DNA from 4 places in the Leuconostoc sp. C5 genome. Region 4 is predicted to be linked to each of the others. Evidence: riboswitches for the same ligand, from Rfam matches in the RefSeq annotation. Region 4 holds a riboswitch; each other region holds the start of a gene.
What was found. A riboswitch is a leader RNA that binds a small molecule or an ion and turns the genes downstream of it on or off. The one in region 4 is predicted to bind thiamine pyrophosphate.
Positions count from the first base shown of each region.

Region 1: it holds a riboswitch for thiamine pyrophosphate, as region 4 does, so the genes downstream of both, tenA (thiaminase II) here and thiE (thiamine phosphate synthase) in region 4, are expected to answer to the same signal.
Region 2: it holds a riboswitch for thiamine pyrophosphate, as region 4 does, so the genes downstream of both, RHP56_RS03800 (ECF transporter S component) here and thiE (thiamine phosphate synthase) in region 4, are expected to answer to the same signal.
Region 3: it holds a riboswitch for thiamine pyrophosphate, as region 4 does, so the genes downstream of both, RHP56_RS04660 (uracil-xanthine permease family protein) here and thiE (thiamine phosphate synthase) in region 4, are expected to answer to the same signal.

Region 1 is NZ_CP134351.1:1,481,532-1,484,747, forward strand. It holds gene RHP56_RS07435 (ATP-binding cassette domain-containing protein) at 1-758, opposite strand, end outside; gene RHP56_RS07440 (ECF transporter S component) at 772-1,362, opposite strand; TPP riboswitch at 1,485-1,574, opposite strand; TPP riboswitch at 1,707-1,809, shown strand; gene tenA (thiaminase II) at 1,881-2,585, shown strand; gene hisC (histidinol-phosphate transaminase) at 2,673-3,216, opposite strand, start outside.
Region 2 is NZ_CP134351.1:744,147-747,362, forward strand. It holds gene RHP56_RS03790 (ATP-binding cassette domain-containing protein) at 1-682, opposite strand, end outside; gene RHP56_RS03795 (thiamine-binding protein) at 713-1,006, opposite strand; gene RHP56_RS03800 (ECF transporter S component) at 1,003-1,584, opposite strand; TPP riboswitch at 1,864-1,953, opposite strand; gene RHP56_RS03805 (tRNA (adenine(22)-N(1))-methyltransferase) at 2,205-2,894, shown strand; gene RHP56_RS03810 (Nif3-like dinuclear metal center hexameric protein) at 2,891-3,216, shown strand, end outside.
Region 3 is NZ_CP134351.1:937,305-940,520, reverse strand. It holds gene RHP56_RS04665 (LuxE/PaaK family acyltransferase) at 1-860, opposite strand, end outside; gene RHP56_RS04660 (uracil-xanthine permease family protein) at 853-2,001, opposite strand; TPP riboswitch at 2,217-2,316, opposite strand; TPP riboswitch at 2,399-2,488, opposite strand; gene celB (PTS cellobiose transporter subunit IIC) at 2,664-3,216, opposite strand, start outside.
Region 4 is NZ_CP134351.1:1,092,911-1,096,126, reverse strand. It holds gene RHP56_RS05535 (type 2 periplasmic-binding domain-containing protein) at 1-91, shown strand, start outside; gene RHP56_RS05530 (type I 3-dehydroquinate dehydratase) at 88-969, shown strand; TPP riboswitch at 1,119-1,209, shown strand; gene thiE (thiamine phosphate synthase) at 1,341-1,979, shown strand; gene thiS (sulfur carrier protein ThiS) at 2,006-2,203, shown strand; gene thiF (sulfur carrier protein ThiS adenylyltransferase ThiF) at 2,214-2,861, shown strand; gene RHP56_RS05510 (thiazole synthase) at 2,883-3,216, shown strand, end outside.

The sequences.
Region 1 (3,216 bases), 390 kb from region 4:
TGTGCCATGCTAAACACAGACTCATTAAATTCATCATTAGTAACAATACTATCATTTACATCTTGTTTAAAAAAAGGAGACCAAGCTGTAGAATCAATACATGCTATATGTCGATTTTCAATACGATATAAATCTGTTATCAGATTTTCGTATCCACTTGTGTCATGATCTGAAACTAAAATGCCATGCCCTTGATCAACTAATTTTTTTAACAATACTTGTAACTCATGTCGATGCTCTGGATCAACGGCCGCAAAAGGTTCATCCAATAAAATAATTTCTGCACCCATCGCTAATGTTTCAGCTAAAGCAACCTTTTGCAATTCTCCACCTGACAAGTATGAAAGTTCTCGGTGTCGCAGTGATTCAATTCCTACCTCTGATAAAGCAGAATTAATTCTCTTATCAATTTCCTCGGTAGTTAAAGATAAATTTTCTAATGAAAAAATCAATTCAGCTTCTACGCGATCCATGGCAAATTGTTGATCTGGATGCTGAAATAGCATGGCAACTTTTTTAGCGCGATGGTTCGCTTTGATTTGAGCAATTGACTGATGGTTCAAAGACACTTCCTGTGACAATTCGCCGCCATATTTAGGATATAACCCAGCTAAGGCAGTCATCAAAGTTGATTTACCACATCCAGATGAACCAACTAATAATATAAATTGTTCTGGTCTAATCTCCAGTGAAATATCTTCTAAGATAATTTCATCGTCAAATTTAATATCTAAATGATTGGCCTTTAATTCCGTCATACTTTTATTGACCTTATCGGTTTGTTTTTAATAATTTAGACTTCTCTAGCAAGTTGACAATCCAGTAAACTAATAGACCGGCAAAAAATGCAATTGAAATCCAGCGAACAATAAACAACCCAACTAGCATACCAAAATCAAATTGTAGATATCCATCGTGGAACAATGACCAGATGAATGTCACGCATGTTCCAGTAAATGTTGACAAAATCAAACCCATTTTCCAGCTTTTATATCCTGTCAAAGTAAAACCAAGCTCTGATCCGATACCTTGAATAAATCCAGAAATTAGTGTTGCAACACCCCAATAGCCGCCCAACAAGGCTTCTCCAGTGGCGCCAAGCAATTCACCTATTAATCCCGCACCAACACGTTTCAATAAATAACTAGCCAATGGGGCTGCCATCATCCATGGCCCAATAGTGATTGCAATGGTGTATTGGTGCAACCCAAGCGGAACTAAGACTGCATCAAGTGCTGTGTACACTGGATCCATAATAAAATAAATCACACCAAAGGCAATACCAATCAACGCCATTAAAATGACTTCTCGCAAAGACCATTTCCCTTTTGATCCCGCTGTTACTGTTTCTACTTGTTCCATAAACATCTCTCCTCTTGTTTCGAGGTTGTATGTTTCGATAAAATACCTTTTATAGTATAAGTGTCTATACAAAAAGCCACCAACCACAAAAGAATTTAGTGATTGATGGCATCAAAAAGACATCTTAATCTAACTTATTCTTCCTTCGCAGGTATTAACCTGACAGGTTCAATGGGTATTATCTCAACCTTACGGTACCCCAGATAAAATATTAACTTCGTGAATTAGTATAACCCATTCTAATTTTAAATGCAAAGAAATTTTCTAGCCCATTAGCTACACCATAAAACCATTTGCAATTTTAATTTTTCAATGCTATGCTAATCTCATTAAAAAAAATATATGCTGTCCACTAGGGGTGCCTTCTTGGCTGAGATGATATTACTTATCAATCCCTTCGAACCTGATCTAGTCAATACTAGCGTAGGAAAGTGGTATTCTTTTTACAAAAGATACTCTTTTTTGCCTAGTCAAGAGAGAGTTTTTTTGTTGGACATGTAAAGATTTTAGGAGAAATTATGTTTTCAGAAGAATTGCGCACCCAAGCTGCACCAATTATGACAGCCATTCATGATCACGCATTTGTTCGTGGCATTGCGGACGGTTACGTCCCCCGAGAAGCTTTGATTTTTTACGTTGAACAAGATTTCCAATATCTTAGTGAATTTATCAAAATTTATGCCAATGCCATTACAAAATTAACTGATCGTAATGAAATGAAATTTTTTGCTGATTCAATTGATTTCATTTTAAATAGCGAAATTCATCCCCATCATGTTTTTTGTGACGTTGCCGGCGTCGAATATGAAACATTGCAACACGCCACGCCAACACCTAAAGCATATCTATACGAATCACATATGTATCGTGCGGCTGACACCGGCTCCTTATTAAATATTCTAGCTGCTTTTCAGGCTTGCCCTTGGACCTATAATGAAATTGCAAAAAAACAAGTTCAGGAGAAAGCGAACACAAATGATAACCCATTCAAAAGCTGGATTGATTTTTATGATAATACAGATGATGATTCGGAAGTTTCACTATCTGACAAAATCTTTGAATGGATAGATCGCTTGGCAGAAAATGCAACAACTCAACAACGCCAACAGGCCACACAGTTTTTTCTTAAAAGTTGTGAATTAGAATGGCAGTTCTGGGAACAAGCCTACCACCAAGAAGACTGGCGCTTCAAAGATGTATTAAATCAGGCAAACACTTTGTAAGGCTATTGATGTAAAGAAGTGAAATTTAATAACACAAAAATGTTGCGTCGTTATTTAATGACGCAACATTTTTGTGTATCCGTGAATTTATTTGTTTGTAGCTTTCAAAAAAGCTAATTTTAATTCAGCATTGTCTTCTGGTGTACCTAACGCAATACGAATCCACTCAGGATTAAGTCGATCGTTGACTTGGAAACCTTGTTCTAATAATTTTTGACCAACTTTTTTCGTTTCGCCAACCTTTATCCAAATAAAATTAGCCTGTGATTCATAAAACTTAAACTTATTTTTAGTCAAAAAATCTTGGAACTTTTGGCGCTCTACTTGAAAACGTTGGACATTTTTCTGCAAGTACTCTTGATCTAATACAGCAGCCGTGCCACCAACAATCTGATAGGTTGATAAATTATACGGTAAACGAACTGCTTGCATCGCACTATAAAGGGGATCTTGCATAATGCCATATCCAACACGTAAATTAGCTAGACCGTATGCCTTTGATAAGGTACGTAGCACAACCAAGTTTGTGTACTCAGCTACCAAAGGTGCCACGGTAGCATCAGGTTCATCTACAAAATCATAGTAGGCTTCGTCCACTACTAACGTAATATTTGCTGGCAGCTTGTCCAAA
Region 2 (3,216 bases), 350 kb from region 4:
GTTCCGGTAAAATACGATTCTGAAAGTTACTAACAGTTGCTACTTTTTTGTGGTGTATTTCCCACACATGATCAACAAGTGGCTCGTACCCATGTAAATCATGATCAGTGATTAATATAGTGGTTTGTCCCTGTATTTGTAAATCTTTCAATTTAGCTAATAGGTCTTGGCGAGATTGGCTATCAATATTTGCAAAAGGTTCGTCTAATAATAAGAAATCACTTTGCATTGCAACAATGATAGCCAATGCAACTTTTTGTTTTTCACCACCTGATAAGGTGTCAATGTCTTGATGAGTTAAGTCTGAAATACCAACAAATTCTAGAGCGTGCGTTGCACGTTGCTTGATATCAGAAGGATGAACTTGCAAGTTTTCTAAAGTGAAAATCAATTCATCCAGTGGCGTTTTCATAACAAATTGGGTGTCTGGATCTTGAAATAAAAAACCGACGACTCTGGCTTTCTCGTTAGCCGGTAATGTGGTAACTGCTTGATCATTAACAAGTACTTCACCTTTTAGTTGCGGATATAATCCTGCAAATATTCGGAGAAGGGTTGATTTTCCAGAGCCAGAGGGACCAATTAGCAGGTTAAAACTATTGTGAGATAGTGACATGGTGGTATCATCAAGTATTTTTGTATTGCCATATGACAAACTGATATGTTTTAAATGAGTAACCATAATAATTCCCTATGTACGCGGAAATTCCGCTTATTTATATTTATCTGTTTTCTTTGCAATGGTTAAAACATCAGAATCTGTAGCCATGTTTATTTTGCTGTATACCATAACAGGGATGTCACTAATTTCTGCTGCAACCTTGGGCAAATTTTTTAAAATATCCATTAGTTGATCGTAATCACCTTCGAGAGTTGATTCGAAAGCACCTACCTGATAGTTGACACCACTCTTGTCAATATAAGCAATCATATGATCAACTATGCGAATGACTTCTTCTGTGTCAGCTGTCATCGGCAATACTTGGACCGCAATACTTGATATCATGAGACCACCTCGTTTTTATTGACCTCTAGAATACCTGATTTAGCAACTAATTTTTGTGTGAAGTAAACGATAACTCCTGCAAAAATAGCTGCTGAAATGAGGCGAGTAATAAATAATCCAATCAACAAACCAAATGAGTAGTCAGCATAACCATTACGGAACAGGTCCCAAATAAACGTCACAATGGTAACTGTGATGACAGACATTGACAAACTCGTTTTGTCCCAACGACGGTAGCCAAATACAGCAAATCCAAGTTCGGTACCAAACCCTTGGATTAATGCAGAAACAACGTTCATGACACCCCATTGAGAGCCAAACACCATTTCAATTGTGCCGCCAAGTGTTTCACCTATAATTGATGCGCCAGGACGACGTAAGATGAACCCAGCCATCGGACCAGCCATTAGCCAAGGACCCAATGTTGCATCATTAGCATATGCGCTTAATCCAAATGGTGTTAAAAAGGCAGCGATGACATTATAACCAAATGCCCAAGCCCAAAATATAAATCCAAAAAAAACACCGATTAGTGCGATGAAGATAACATCGCGAAGTGACCATTTGTTTGCAGACATTTGCAAAACCTCCTAAAATTTCCGATATTAACCAATAGGTGCATGAGCTATACAACTGTTTACATGACTTATTGGTTAATAATTGATGTAACCGAAATCACCGCAAAATCGGGTGTAATTAGAAAAAGCCAGACTTCACAAGGAAGACTGGCTTGAAAAATTGTGGTCATGATCTCAATGCAGAAACGTTACTTAACAAACTTGTGTTATTTCATCATCATATATTATAGTGATAACGTTACAAAACATAGTACCGTCAAGATATGTCAGTTCATTAATACATTTTCAAGTAAATCTCCCTACGCTAGTATTAACTAGATCAGGTGTGATGGGTTTTATCTCAGCGCGACGGCACCCCAGATTTTGGTGTTTTCAGTTATTTGTGAAAAGCTCACGCCTAGAGTGTAACACAAGACAAATTATCGTGCAAACTATTCGTATGCAATAGAATTTAATCCCAAAATTATGTTATATTTTCTAACATTCTAATGTTTTTAATTATGAAATTTGAGTATGATATAACTTGTGGTCTTTATTAATTAAAAGTACATGATATCAGCGAGATATTGACTTATTTGTTATACTAAAATGAGTAAAAAAAACAACTCTAAGGATAGAAAATGGACAGTATTCATCTTTCACCACGGCTTGCAGCTGTGGCTTCATTTGTACCCAAAGGCGCAAGGTTAGCCGATATTGGCTCTGATCACGCCTATTTACCTGCTAATCTATTAATCAATAACAAAATATCGTTTGCGATTGCTGGTGAGGTTGCTAAAGGACCTTACGAAAATGCGCAGCACGAAATTGTTCGAAGAGCGTTAACCACACAACTTGAGGCGAGATTGGCGAATGGATTAGCGGCAATTAAAGATGAGGATCATATTGACACGGTCACAATCGCTGGTATGGGTGGTGTCTTAATTACAGATATATTAGAAGCGGGATTTTCAAGAGCAAAACGTTTTGAAACGCTTATACTACAACCTAATACTGATGAGCACATTGTGCGAACATGGCTAAACAATCATCAGTATAAAATTAACGACGAGGTTATTGAACAAGAGGATAACCACTTTTATGAAATTATGATTGCAACAAAGGGCACCCAAAGTTTATCAAGCCTCGATAAAAAATTTGGTCCTGTCTTGCGAAAGAGAAAAACGTCAGTTTTTGTTGCTAAATGGCAGAAAGAATTGGATCGTATCGACACAATTTTTGAAAATCTTGAATTTGCTGGAAAAGCTGATTCACCCATTTATCAAGATTGGAAAAAAAAATATCAGCAAATTCAGGAGGTTATCAAGTGATTGCACAAGAGTTAATTGACAAGATTGAACTTTTTGCGCCGAAACAATTAGCTGAGGAGGGTGACCCCACGGGACTGCAAATTGGTGATCCTAAGCAGCCTGTACATCGAGTAATGACAGCCCTTGATGTTCGTCCAGAAGTGGTTCAAGAAGCAATTGATAATCAGGTCAATTTTATATGGGCACACCATGAGGTCATGTTCTTCCCGGCGAAAAATCTAGACTTATCACAGCCTCAAAATCGAATGTATGCAGATTTGATTCAACACCATATCGTTGTTTATGCTTCACATACTAATATGGACAGTGCACAAGGTGGCAT
Region 3 (3,216 bases), 160 kb from region 4:
ACTGTTTTATTTTCTGAATGATCCATTAAATTTCGATCGTAACATTGAGAACTAATCTCTGTCATGCCGTACATATTTATAATTTGTTCGCGTGTCACCTTAAATGTGCTCTCCAAATCAGCATATAAGTCAGTCATACTCACTTCTTTTGACTTGCCCTTAAATCCACCAGTATCAAAAATAATGCTTTCTTTTGCCAGATTAAAGGATTGGTGATGTTGCTGTAAGTATGCCAATAGATGAACATAAGAAAACGAAGCACCCAAAAGTAATATGGGCTCATGATTTTTTTCTGCTTCTTGAAGAGCAACGATTAGTTCCGAATAGTTTAGTTGGTTATTTTCAAAAAAGATATGGCTATTTTCAGTACCAAATTCTCGTATAGCGGTTGATATATAGCGAGATAAAGAAGAGTTAGGGTTATCTGCCATACCCGGAAACAAAGAAAGTATTCTAATTTTATCCGTATTAGGCAAAACGTTTTTCTTGAATCCTGCCCGCATAGATTCTTCCCAAATATTTAAATTCGAGATATAATGTTTGCTTCTATGATTAATATTTGTTGTGCCACTCGAATAAAAAACATCCGCAGCTTGATTAATATCTTCGGTTGACAGAATTAATTCTTTGTACGCTTGAATCGGAATTAGCGGAACCTCGTGCCAGTTTTTTACAGTCAAGAGGTTTTTATGTCGTAATTGGGCAAATTTTTTATATGGTAAATTGTTTTGAAATTGATAAGCAAAAATGCGCATAGCTAGCTGATTGAAGTCCGATTCATATTGCTCTGTTTGATGATCCTTGTATTTATTAATGAAAGTTAAAATGTCGCTTTGAATTTTTTTAGATTTTTCAATCATGAGATCCCCTTATATTTTTTATCATTCGTGGTAAGTTAACCAAGGCAAACTGTAAGATGATGGCAGACAACGCACCGACTAATATGCTATTAGATAATAATTCACCTGTAACACCTGACCAGCCGGTTGCATAGTTGGGCAGAGCAATCGCTAGTATGATAGACAATCCAATAATCATGTTATTTTCATTGTTGTCAGGCGCTCTTTTCAAAATGTTGAATCCAGTCAGAATTAAAGTTGTTGCTGCGGGCAAAAATATGCCCCCAATCACTGGACTAGGCGTTATTGCCAAAAACGCACCAATTTTAGGAACAAAACCTAGTACGACAAACAAAATCCCTGCAATAATTACTGGTATTCTCGAAACATTGCCAGTTAAGTTTAAAATCCCTACATTCTGAGCAAAAGCAGTTGTTGGAAAGCCTCCGAACAAGGATGAAAACATTGATCCCGCAGATTCGCCAATTAGACCATTTTGAATGCGCCTTGGTGAAATATTTTCTTTTAAAGTATCGCCAGCTGCCTGATAGACACCTAAAGCCTCTACCACTGCAACCACATAGGCAACAAAGAATGTCAAAAACATGACCCAATTAAACTTTAGCGATCCATAAGGCAATAAATGAGGCATGCCAAACCATGATTTTGTTGATAATACGCTGTAATCTACGACACCTAACGAAACTGCTAGAATATCACCAACAATTAGCGCGATTAAAAAGGAAAAACGCTTCCAAAATCCCTTACCAAATATCGACAATAGAATGACAATAGTTGCTGTAGTAACAGACAAAATAAGTGTTGTTGGTGAAGAGAAACCTTTATCACCTGGATAACCACCTAAGAATTCAGATAGTGTGAATCCAGATAAAGAAATACCAACCAAAAATATTAGTGTTCCGGTAATTGCCGGTGTCAATAATTTGATTAGTTTATTGATAAGTCCTGTAACGGACAATAAAAATACAATGAGTGCACTCAGTAAAATTGAACCACTCGCCGTTGCTAACTGACCAGCTTTACCAGCATTAATCATTAACGCGTCAAAAGCAGCTGACGGCCCTTGAACAATAGGCAGCTTCGCTAATTTTGTTGCCTGTGTAAGCGTGACTAATCCTGAAACAATAAAAATCGTGTTCACAAGATTAGTTGATAAGTTCAGTTAGAGCCCTGCGGCAGCGGCAACATAAATTGGATCTAACCACACGTTAGAAACAAACACGTGCTGTATTCCAGCTAGGCCATGATCCATGATTCGGTTATGTTTTGGTGTCATCATAATTAAATTCCTTTTCCAATAAAAAAGTGCCCTTAAATACATAAAAAAGGACACTTTTGACAACAGTACATGTCGTTATCAAATATTGGTCACTTTCCTACGCTAGTATTAACTAGATCAGGTTCAAAGGGACCGATATACATCATCTCAGTCTTTGCGACGCCCCTAGTGATTATTATTCATTTTTCAAAAAAATCCTCTCAATAAGTCATTTTATGCAATAAAAAAACATTTTTCTCACCTAGAGAAAAATGCTACGTTAAAAAATGTAGCACTTTCCTACGCTGATGTTAATCAGTTCAGGTTCGAAGGGTTCTTCTCAGCCATTTTGGCGCCCCTAGCACAAGCATTATTGTATCATAAATTTTCTATTAAATGTAAGTAATTCATTCTATTTTTCACATAAGTTTGTCATTAAGTGATATCCTTACTGATGAAATTTACCTTTCACAAATCAGCCAGCCGAGAATATAAAAAATACCAGTCTGTTACTAAACACAGACCAGTATTTTGATGCCTCGTCATTAAGGCTGTACTTGTGTTTTCCCCTGCTCATCATTGTACAACTTAGTATCATATATTTTGATAAATGGTAAGTAAATAATGAAAGCTATTACAACACAGATTATTGCTAAGACTGCTGCTTTCCAATCAACGGTACTAATAAATGCACCGATTCCGGCTGGGGATGGCCATGGTGCTTGAATAACAATTGGCCGAATGATATGGAAGTTAATGGCTGCATAAGCAACGGAAGCTGTTGCCATTGGTGCCAAGAAAAATGGAATAGCTAGATAAGGATTATAAACAATTGGTAATCCAAATATTAACGGCTCGTTAATATTAAAAAGTGATGGTACGATTGAAGCTCGGCCTAAAACTTTTAGCTGTTCGGAACGTGCTAGTAAAGTAATAAATATGCATAATCCAAGTGTCGCACCAGAGCCACCTAAGATAGCAAAGGCATTATTAAATTCTCCAGCAAACGGTATGTTAGCCCCATTTGAATTTGCTACCATATTTGCTAAGAAGATAGGCGTAATAAATGCGGAAATAATGTTAGCGCCATGAATACCA
Region 4 (3,216 bases):
CAAAAAATTACCTGAAAGTAGTGACGAAAAATACCAAATTAGGCAACAATTAAAGCCTCAGATGGTTTGGATCGTCTATAGAGTCCTATGACATTAAGAGAACTATTAAACATACCTAGCAGTACGAATAAACCGATTATAGCAGTCCCCCTAACTTTAGGACCTACGGACAAAATTAGTCCGTTCGCTCAAAAACTACAACAACAAAATCCAGACATTGTTGAATGGCGGGCAGATTACATCGCAGATGACTTTAGTCAGGCGGTTATGTGGCAACAAGTTAAGGCTGGGGCACAAAGTGAATTGGCGCAAAAAGACGTTTCTGCCATGACAGAAGCGAAAATGTTGTCAGAAATTGATAATGCCAAGCAAGAATTCATGGCTAATTGGCCACAAATAAATGTTCAAATTATTAAAGAGTTAACTGGTACGGTGTTTAATAGTATTGGTGGTTTTCCGGTGTTGTTAACATATCGTACGGTTGCACAGGGTGGTCGTGGCGAGATGAGTCCAACCGAGTATGCCACTTTTATGATTACTGCTTTACACTCGGGGTTTCCGTTTGCAGCTGTTGATGTTGAATATACATTAGATGAGCCGCTACGACAAAGTATTATGGACGCAGCCAATAAAGCCAATATTCCAGTATTACTGTCATACCATGATTTTGAATCTACCCCTAAAAATTTGCCAGCTTTAATCAGTGATATGGCTGATACTTCAGCAGATATTATCAAATTGGCTGTCATGCCTGAATCCGAAAAAGACGTTGATTACCTATTGCAAACAACTAAGAACGTCAATATTTCGCAACCATTAATCACGATGAGCATGGGAGAGATAGGTAAACGTAGCCGTATCAAGGGATATGAATATGGGTCAGAAATGACCTTTGCAGTACTTGATGGTACACAAGGAAGTGCTCCTGGGCAGCTGACAATTAATGAATTATTGCAAGCTTGGCAATAATGTGTTATATTAGTTAAGACCAACTGGGTAGTATCTATCTACCTACCCGCTATCTCTCAGGAGGTAGCGTTTTTTGTTTACTTTGATTTACTAGGCAATTATTTCTTGTGTTTACAAAAAATAAATGTTATAGTATTTATGAAATTATATATGTATGTCTGGGGTGCCCGCGAGGGCTGAGAAATACCCATTGAACCTGATCGGATTAAAATCTGCGTAGGAAGATGTGATTAATAGATTTTTTATTAAGCTGTTTTTTTGCGTACCCATTTGCGCAAAAAAACAGCTTTTTTATTTGAAAAATTTAAAAAGGTTCAGTGTATTGAAAAATTTCAAAAATATATTATCAGGAGGTTTACGAAAAGGAGCCCATGGATGTAAATATAACTAAGGTGCTAAAGCTATATTTAGTCACAAATCGATACGATTATTCTGATGAAGAGTTTTTAGGTCGAATTGAAAAAGCATGTCAGAACGGTGTCACACTCGTTCAGCTAAGAGAAAAGGAGGTTACCACGCATAAGTATTTTGAACTGGCAACGAAAGTGAAAGAAATTACTGACAGATTCAGAATTCCATTGATTATTGATGACAGAATAGATATCTGTCAAGCAGTTGATGCTGCTGGTGTCCATATTGGCGATAATGACTTACCGATATCAGTCGCAAGACGTTTAATTGGTCCAGAAAAAATTTTGGGTGTGTCTGCTAAAAGTGTCATGAGAGCCACACAGGCCGAACTAGAGGGGGCAGATTATTTAGGAGTTGGCGCTATTTATCCAACTAAGACCAAGGTAATCACAAAACCTACGTCAATCGAAACTTTAAAGGAGATTACACGAACTGTCTCCATACCAGTCATTGCAATTGGTGGTATCAAGGAACATACAATTCACAACTTTAAAAATACTGAAATCAATGGTGTGGCGATGGTTAGCGAAATTATGTGTGCCGAAAATATAGCGGACAAAGTATCCGACACGATTAAAGAACTTGACCAAGTACTTTAAAAGCTAGAGAAAGGTGGTCCTAGGTAATGCTTAAGATAAATGGCTCTGTAGAGAATCAGTACGTTGGAAAGACAATTGCACAACTGCTCAATGACAAAAATGCTGCTTTAGAAAACATTGTAGTTGAACACAACGGTAAGATTTTACAACGTGAACGTTTTGTAGATACTTTTATTCATAATGATGATCAAATTGAAATTATTTCATTTGTAGGCGGAGGTTAAAGGAAGTCTTATGCACAAAATTAATATTGATGGTTACAGCGTTCAAGAAGTATATGAAGATATGAAACAACGCAATGTGCCAGGAACGTCAGAAAAACTTGCACAGGCCCATGTGACTATTGCAGGCGCTGGTGGACTTGGCTCTAATATTGCCATCGCATTAGCGCGTGCAGGAGTAGGGCATTTGACTTTGATTGATTTTGATGCTGTTGAGTTGAGTAACCTGAATCGACAGCAATTTAAATTGAGTCAAATTAATGTACCAAAGGTGATTGCGCTAAAACAAAATATATTAGAGTTCAATCCATTTATTACAATTTCAACAATTCAAGAAAGAGTCACGTCGCAAAATGTTGAAGCTCTATTTGGTGATAGTGATATCATATGTGAGGCATTTGATGACCCGCATAGTAAAGCAGTCCTATTAGGTAGTTCTCGTGAAATTTTTCCAAATAAACCGCTTGTTATGGGCAACGGGTTAGCTGGAATTCATAGTCCAAATAATATTAAAACGAGACAACAGAGCGAAAATGTATACATCTGTGGGGATAACATTAGTGCTGGAGTAGAAGGATTGATGGCACCAAGAGTGCTTGTGTGCGCTGGTCATCAAGCAAATGTCATTTTACAGCTAATACTCGGTAAAGTGGCTTTATAAATTTAGGAGAAACTGATAGTAATGAAAGAAAATACTGATACCTTGACCATTGGTGGTCATACATTCACTTCAAGATTCATTTTAGGATCCGGTAAATATTCCTATGAATTAATTGATTCAGCAGTAAAAAATGCTGATGCTCAGATAATAACAATGGCATTGAGACGTTCCAATGACGCCAAGGAAAATATTTTAAACTATATTCCTGAGAATGTCACTATTTTACCTAATACTTCAGGCTGCACAAATGCTGAAGAAACTATCCGAATTGCCCGTATTGCCCGTGAATTAAGTGGTAGTGACTTTATTAAATTAGAAGTAATTCCTGATAAAAAATACTTAATGCCTGATAATT